Regions from separate parts of the Mesorhizobium sp. M0045 genome, predicted to be linked through region 2. Evidence: predicted binding sites of a transcription regulator. Region 2 holds the regulator's gene; the other holds the start of a gene.
What was found. Region 2 encodes LexA, which represses DNA repair genes until DNA is damaged. Its sites were predicted from a motif close to TGTTCNNNNTGTGTTCNG; they were not measured.

Region 1 (4,212 bases), on a different contig from region 2:
CAGGACGAGACGCGGCTTCAAAGCGTCTTCGCCGGCGACCAGCGTGCCGATCGGCGCGCCGATCCAGCGCAGCGTGCCATCCGAACCCAGGGCGATGTCGCCATTGGCAGAGGCGCCGAAGCGCTCGGCCCGCGCCTCGAACTCGGCGGCAAGCGCCTTCTGCGCCGCCGCCCGCACCGCCTTGGCGTCCTCGCCGCCGGCGCTCTGGTCGGCGGTAAAGCGGAAACCCTGCAGCTCGCCGACATGATGGCCTTCGACGAGGACGGTTCCGGTTGGGCTGATTTCGGCTTCAGGCATCGTGTTTTCTCTAAGGCGCCGCATGAGGACGGAAGTCCTGCGGTCTACAAAACGTTTCGTCAACCGCTCATGCAGCGCATCCGACAATCTGTCTTCGATTTCGCGCGTCTTTTCCTGCCAGTGTGCCCGATCGGCCAGCCAGCCGGGTCGGTTGGAAACGAAGGTCCATGTGCGGATCTGGGCAATCCTGTGCGACAGCGTGTCGATGTCGCCTTCGGTGGTGTCGGCACGGCGCACCTGCTCGGCCATGTAGTTCTCGTCGACATGGCCATGCCTGGCAAGGTCCATGTAGATGGAGGCGATCAAGTCGGCGTGCTGGGCCGGCGCGATCTTCCTGTAGTCGGGCAGCGCGCAGGCTTCCCACAGCAGCGCCACGCGTCTGGCATCGGTGGTGAGTGCCCGGACGTCCTCGTCGCGCGACAGATGCTCGAGCGCCTGCGCGTCCACGGCCGGCAGCGCGCGCGTCAGGCCTTCGACCGGGGCGTTGGTCTCGATCGAGCGCTTCAGCGCATCGAGGTTGGCGAAATCGAAATGCGCGGTGCGCCACTGCAGCACTTTCACCGGGTCGAAATCATGCGCCTCGATCTTCTTGACCAGTTCCTCATCCAGCGGATCGACCTGGCCGGTGACGCCGAAGGTGCCGTCGCGCAAATGCCGGCCGGCGCGGCCGGCAATCTGGCCGAGTTCGGCCGCCGTCAGGTTGCGGTACTGGTAGCCGTCGAATTTGCGGTTCTGGGCGAAGGCGACGTGGTCGAGGTCGAGGTTGAGGCCCATGCCGATGGCGTCGGTGGCGACGAGGTAGTCGACGTCACCCGACTGGAACAGCGCCACCTGGGCGTTGCGGGTGCGCGGGCTGAGTGCGCCGAGCACGACGGCGGCACCGCCTTGCTGGCGGCGGATCAGCTCGGCAATGGCATAGACCTCGTCGGCCGAGAAGGCGACGATCGCGGTGCGCCGCGGCAGGCGGGTCAGCTTCTTCGAGCCGGCATAAGCAAGATGCGACAGCCGTGGCCGGGTCACCACCGACACGCCCCGCAGCAGGCGCTGCAGGATGCCGTGCATGGTGGCCGCGCCAAGCAGCAGCGTCTCCTGGCGGCCGCGCAGATGCAGGATGCGATCGGTAAAGATGTGGCCGCGTTCGAGATCGCCGGCGAGCTGGACCTCGTCGATGGCAACGAAGGCGGCGTCGGTCTCGCGCGGCATCGCTTCCACCGTGCAGACCGAGTATTTCGCGCCAGCCGGCTGGATCTTTTCCTCGCCGGTGATGAGCGCAACCTTATGGGCGCCGACCTTCTCGCAGACGCGCGCATAGACCTCGCGGGCAAGCAGCCTGAGCGGCAGGCCGATGACGCCGCTTTCATGCGCCACCATGCGTTCGATTGCGAGATGGGTCTTGCCGGTGTTGGTCGGGCCGAGCACGGCCGTCACGTCTCGGCCGGTCAGGATCAGCGGTTCAGTGTGTTTCGGATGGATGTTCATCGGCCTGGAAATAAGGCTCTCCGCCTCGCATTGTCGGGAGCGCGCCCATATTGGCCGCGTATGACAGGCGACACATAGGGATTTCGGGCGCGAAGCGAAAGCGGAATGTGCCGAGGGCAGGCCGATTGGTCGCTTCAAAGCCAGAAAATCTGTTCCCGATTAACAGTTGGAACGAGTCTGGAACGAATCAGCGACGAATCACTGACTCTCGCCGATTCAGGTTTTGTTCACGGCTACATCTGGGTTTTCTGCCGGCGTACCTCACCACATGCTGAATCACGGAAACTGGCCCGATTCATGCAGGCGGCATCCAGGCGAGCACCACGGTTAACCTTTGCCGGTGAATGGTCGTGGGTGGCCAATCTGCTTCGCACAACATTATGAAATTATTGATGTTTCCTAACGCGCTTTAATCATTTCGAGGGTGTTTTCAGCTCTCGCCGTTAACGTTCCGCTCAAAGCCGGAACGAATCGGCGACGAATCAGAGATAGCCGAAGTTTCTTGGTTTGTTCACCGCAACATGTTGTGTTGTGAACAGCTTTTCCACCGAGAATCCACAGGCTGCCGGGCGGTTTTTGCACAGGCTGCGCAGCGGCCATTAACCTTTGCGTGCTGGTTCGGCACACGCCGGCGTCATGGCCAATCGGTCGGCGCACTTGCCGCATGAGGCTCAGACTCGGCCCCACGCTGAACGGCTTGTTCAAGGCACGTCCTCTCCGACGGCATAGCGCTGCAATGTAGGGCCGACGGTCTGGATGATTTCGTCGTGAGACAGGGCGACGACCGGCGGTAGGCGCAGCAGGTAACGGCACATCGCCAAACCCAGCAGCTGGCTGGAAATGAGTCCGGCCCGCCGGCCCGCATCGGCGGGATCAGCGACCGCCGCAACCAGTGGCCTCACCTGGTTGGCAAATACATCGCGCAACTTTTCGGCGGCGAATTCGTTCGACGTCGCCGACCGCAGCAGAATTGCCATGCCGGTACCGTTGGCCGGATCTTCCCAGATTTCGAGAAATCGCCCGATCAGTGTCTTGCCGATGGCGGTTCGATCGATCACCCGCAGTGCCGGCAATTTCAGGTCGACGACCGCCGCTCTGGCGAATAGCTCGTCCTTGCTGCGGAAATAGCGGATCACCATTGCCGGATCGATCGAGGCATGGGCGGCGACGTCGCGGATGGAGGCGCCGTCATAGCCGTGCTTGGCGAACAGCAGCCTCGCGGCTTCGAGGATCTGGGCGCGGGTGCGGTCCGACTTGCTGGTTTTCTTCTGCTGATTCTCGCTCATGAAATCCATATGCCAACGGCTGTTGACAAACGCAATGGCTTCGGTTAGAAAGTCAACATGTGTTGATAAATGGAGAGAGAAAATGTTGCCAGATAAAACGGAAGTCCTGATTATTGGCGCCGGCCCGACTGGCTTGGCGCTGTCCATCGTGCTGCACCAGGCCGGGATCGACCATGTTCTGATCGACAGGCTTGGGGAGAGCCTTCATACCTCGCGGGCCGGCGTCATCCACGCACAGACGCTGGAGGCGCTGGAGCCTCTGGGCGTCACGCAGCGGCTGAGCGAACTTGCCCTGAAGCTGCAGAATTTCGCCATCCGAGATCGCAGCCGGGCACTGCTCAAGCTCGATTTCGGAAAGCTTCCGTCGAGGCATCCCTATCTGATGATGCTGCCTCAGAATCTCACCGAGCAGGTGTTTGCCGAGCGGATTACGGCCCTGGGCGGCGTGATCCACCGCATGGTCGAGGCCAAAGCTGTGGTTCAGGACACTGACGGTGCGCGCGTGACGGTGGTCGAAAACGGCCGCGAAAAGATCATATCGACACGTTACGTCGTTGGCGGCGACGGCATGCACAGCCTGGTGCGCAACTCGGCCAGCATAGAGTTCGACGGCGCGGCCTATGAGGCGTCGTTCGTTCTCGCCGACGTTCGTCTCGACTGGCCGGTTGGGCCAACCGAAGTGTCGCTGTTCTTTGCGCCAGCCGGACTGGTGGTGGTGGCGCCGCTCCCAGACGGATCGTACCGCGTCGTCGCGACAATGGACGATGCACCGGAAAAACCCGCAGTCGCAGACATACAGGTGCTGCTCGACAGCCGTGGACCGACCAAAGAAAGAACCCGCGTGCTCGACCTGTCGTGGAGCTCGCGGTTTCGCGTGCATCACCGCCTGGTCCGGTCATACCGCAAGGGCCGGTTGTTCCTGATGGGCGATGCCGCGCACGTGCACAGTCCGGCGGGAGGGCAAGGCATGAATACCGGCATCGTCGACGCGGTCGTGCTTGGCCAATTGCTTGGCGACGTGGTGAACGGCGTGCGCCCCGAAGCGGAGCTCGAACTCTATGAAACGCTGCGACGCCCGGCAGCCCAAGAGGTGCTTGACCTGGCTGGCATGATGACCGGCATGGCACTTACCCGCAGTCCGGTGAAGCGG
Region 2 (4,212 bases):
CGGCCTGGAACTCGACCGTGGCGTCGCCTTCCTGCTGGTGCCGGTGTTCCTCGCATGCGGGGTGGTCGTATATTTCGCGCTGTCGGTGGAGCCAGCCTTTCCGCAGCCGATCGCAATCGTGCTCCTCGCGGCCCTTTGTACGGTCGTCTCGCGTTCATGGCCCAGGACGCGCCTGTGTTTCATGGTGGCGCTGCTCTGCGCGCTTGGCGTGCTTGCCGCCAAGTTCGAGACCTGGCGTGTCGGGACGCATATGCTCGGTTCCGAAATCTCGACGCGGCTGACGGGTCGTGTCGTATCGTACGAGCCCATGGCGAGTGGCCGCATCAGGCTGACGATCGATGTGATCTCAACCGCCAGGCCGACGCTGCGCTACATGCCGGAACGGGTCCGCATTTCGGCGATGAAGATACCGGCTGAGCTGGCCGCTGGTTCCGAGATCGCCGGCTATGTGCGGTTGCTGCCGCCGACCGGCCCGGTGCGGCCCGACAGCTATGATTTCTCCTTCGACAGCTATTTCGCGGGCATCGGCGGCAGCGGCTTCTTTCTCGGGAATCCGAAAGTCGTGGCGTCGGGCAGCATGCCGCTTGCCGCGCGGCTTTCTTCCGCGATCGAAGACGCGCGCGAATCCATCGCCGACCATATCCGCAGCCGCATCGGCGCCGCCGAGGGCGAGATTGCTGCTGCGCTGATCGTTGGCGTGCGCGCCGGCATTCCCGAGGAGATCAACGAAGCGATGCGGCGTACAGGCATCTACCACATCATCTCCATCTCGGGGCTGCATATGGCGTTGGTCGCCGGCACCATCATGGCGCTGCTGCGCGGTGCCTTTGCGCTGTTTCCCGACTTCTCATCGCGACGGCCGGTCAAAAAATATGCCGCCGCCGCCGCGCTTTTTTCGATTGCGGCGTACCTCGTCTTTTCCGGCATTGTGGTGGCGGCCGAACGCAGCTTCATCATGCTGGCGGTGATGCTCATCGCCGTGCTGTTCGACCGGGCCGCGCTCACCATGCGCAATCTGGCGATCTCGGCCATCGCGGTCATCGTAGTGTCGCCGCACGAGGTGGTCGGTCCGAGCTTCCAGATGTCCTTCGCCGCGACGGCGGCCCTTGTCGGCGCCTATGCCGGCTGGTCCGATTACCGCACCGGCAGGGCCACCACGCCGCCGCCCCGGCGATCGCCGCTACGCTTGGCCACTCGAAAGGTCCTGCTGGGCATGGGCGGCCTGGCGATGACCTCGATCATTGCAGGGAGCGCCACGGCGCTTTTCGCCATATGGCATTTCCAGCGCGTAGCGCCGCTCAGCCTGTTCGCCAATCTGGCCATCATGCCTATCGTCTCACTGGTCGTCATGCCCTTTGCCGTGCTCAGCGCGCTGGCGATGCCGTTCGGCGCGGATGGGCCTTTCCTCTACGTGATGGGCAACGGGCTGACGGCGATGATCGCCCTGTCCGGGTGGATCTCCGAGCGCTCGCCGATCGATGCGGTCGGACTGATTTCGCTGAGATCTGTCCTTTTGGTGACGATCGCCCTCGTCATTGCCAGCATGGCGACGACCTGGTTGCGGCTCGCGGCAATTCCTTTTGCGCTCGCTGGCTTGCTAACGACAACGCAGACGCGCGTACCCGACGTATTGATCTCGGAGGACGCACGGCTGGTCGCGCTGCCGATCGGCAGCGGTGAGCTCGCGGTCAACCGGGCACGCCCGAATGAGTTCACCATCGACAACTGGAAACGCGCGCTCACATCAGAGGCTATCGTCGCGCCGGAAACACCTGGAAAGAACGATCCGCAATTCGACATTGCCGATCCGGCCGACCTACCGCCGGGCATGCCGTTCATTTGCACGGACGGTCTCTGCCTCGCCAGGCATCCATCCGGCGCGATCATTGCGCAAGCCAAGGACCGCGATACCGCACGGCCAGCCTGCGCCTTCGCCAGCTTGATCGTCATCGACGACGCCACCGCCCATAATCCCTGCTACTACGACCGGCTGGTCCTCGTCGTCACCAAACGGCAACTGGCGCGCGCGGGAAGTGCGGCCGTCTATTTCGATCCACAAGCGGCAACACGCGCCGAAATCCGCTTCGCCGTCGAAAAATCATACCGGCCCTGGCACGTGCAGCGGAAATTTTCACGCGCGGCGCGCGGCCTGCCGCCATACCGCAGGGCCGACAATCCAAAAGCCGGCACCAAGGGCGCAACTCAGTAGCGGCGGATCAGCCCAACGAGCTTGCCCTGCACCTTGACCCTGTCTGGTCCGAAGATGCGCGTCTCGTAGGCCGGATTGGCGGCCTCCAGGGCGATCGAGGCGCCCTTGCGGCGGAACCGCTTCAGCGTCGCTTCCTCCTCGTCGACCAGGGCCACCACGATCTCACCGGGGCTCGCCGTATCGGCGTTGCGGATGATCACCGTGTCGCCGTCGAAAATGCCAGCCTCGATCATCGAATCGCCTTTGACCTCGAGCGCATAATGCTCGCCGCCCATGATCATATCCGGCGGCACCGAAATCGAATGCGTCTGGTGCTGGATAGCATCGATCGGCACACCAGCGGCGATGCGGCCCATTACCGGGATCGAAACGGCGGCGACGACATCGTCGTCATTGCCGGCTGCAGGGACGCGCGACGATGTGGGCTTGCCCTGCCGAGGGGCACCTTGCCCAAGACTGCCCTGGATGACACTCGGCGAGAACTTGCGTGCCGCATTGAGGCCGGGGGCGATCGAGTCAGGCAGGCGTAGTACCTCCAGCGCACGGGCCCGGTTGGGCAAACGGCGAATGAAGCCGCGCTCCTCCAGCGCCGTAATCAGTCGGTGGATTCCGGATTTGGAAGCCAGGTCGAGCGCTTCCTTCATCTCGTCGAAGGAAGGTGGGATACCGCTTTCCTTCAACCTTTCGTGGATGAACATAAGCAGTTCGTGTTGTTTGCGTGTCAGCATAGCGACCCCCAACAGAATCAGAAAACAAACCCAGAACAGACACTATCTGTTCCAGTTGTGTTCCGCAACTGTTTAAAGTTTAATGAATGCGTTAAGGCTCGGGAAACAAACGACGTCCCCTACCGGCGTACCGTATTTTTACCGCCGCGAGCCTCATCGCCTTGATTCTGCTTTCGTTTGCGCCGTTCTGGCCTCCTAGAAGGCGGCACTGGCATCGGCGGTCGGTCGGCAAAGGGCACGGAATTGAACCCGTATCGACTGTGCGGTTGGTCAATGCGCCGTGAACGAAACGAACTCAAAACGCCAACCTTGGGTTAATTCCTGGTTTCCACCGCCTGGTCAGGCTGCTTCTCGCCGGTGGAGCCTTGCTACGCGCCACCCGGTAATGGAAGAACAGTCGATACGTGTCGGGCGTTGCGTTGAATCTTTGGGGGGAGCAGACAAATCATGACAGGAATTCCCGATCTCGCGGCCATAAAGGCGATGGATGCCGCAGATCCGCTGGGCGCGATACGTGACCGCTTTGTGTTGCCGCAAGGAGTGATCTATCTCGACGGCAATTCGCTAGGAGCTGCTTCACGTGCCGCTTTCGATGAACTGTACAAGGCCGCGACCGAGGAATGGTCGCATGATCTCATCCGCGCATGGAACACGGCCGGCTGGTTCAACATGCCGCTTGAACTTGGCGACCAGCTCGGGCGCCTGATCGGTGCCGCGGTCGGCCAGACGGTGGTCTGCGACACGACGTCGGTCAACATCTACAAGCTGCTGCACGCCGCCATGGCCATGCGACCGGAGCGGCAGGCCATCGTCGCCGAGGGCGATAGTTTTCCGACAGACCTCTACATGGCTGAGGGTGTGGTTTCGACGCGAAAAGATGCGCTGCTGCGCCTCTCGGGGGTCGACGCGCCGACCATCGAGGAGCTGATCGACGATCGCACCGCCGTGGTGCTGGTCAACCACGTCAACTACAAATCGGGCGAACTGCGCGACATGCCGGCTCTGACGCGCAGGGCCCAGGAAGCCGGGGCGATGATCGTCTGGGATCTCTGCCACACCGCTGGCGCGATGCCAGTCGAGCTCGACAAAGCCAACGCCGATTTTGCCGTTGGCTGCACCTACAAATATCTGAATGGCGGCCCGGGCGCGCCTGCCTTCATCTATGCGGCTGAGCGGCATCTTTCCGACATCCAGCAGCCGCTCACCGGCTGGTGGGGCCATGCACGGCCCTTCGCCTTCGAGCCAGGCTATGCGGCCGGCACCGGCATCCGCCGG

Region 1: NKJ72_RS05155 (helicase-related protein) is a predicted target of LexA. The motif match lies at 1,944-1,961, and genes of this name have one in related genera.

Annotation. Positions count from the first base shown of each region.
Region 1 covers NZ_JAMYUY010000003.1:56,337-60,548, forward strand. Annotated here, with positions in the region: gene NKJ72_RS05155 (helicase-related protein) at 1-1,776, opposite strand, end outside; gene NKJ72_RS05160 (hypothetical protein) at 2,176-2,481, opposite strand; gene NKJ72_RS05165 (TetR/AcrR family transcriptional regulator) at 2,478-3,209, opposite strand; gene NKJ72_RS05170 (FAD-dependent oxidoreductase) at 3,196-4,212, shown strand, end outside.
Region 2 covers NZ_JAMYUY010000011.1:179,010-183,221, reverse strand. Annotated here, with positions in the region: gene NKJ72_RS19135 (ComEC/Rec2 family competence protein) at 1-2,209, shown strand, start outside; gene lexA (transcriptional repressor LexA) at 2,203-2,937, opposite strand; gene kynU (kynureninase) at 3,385-4,212, shown strand, end outside.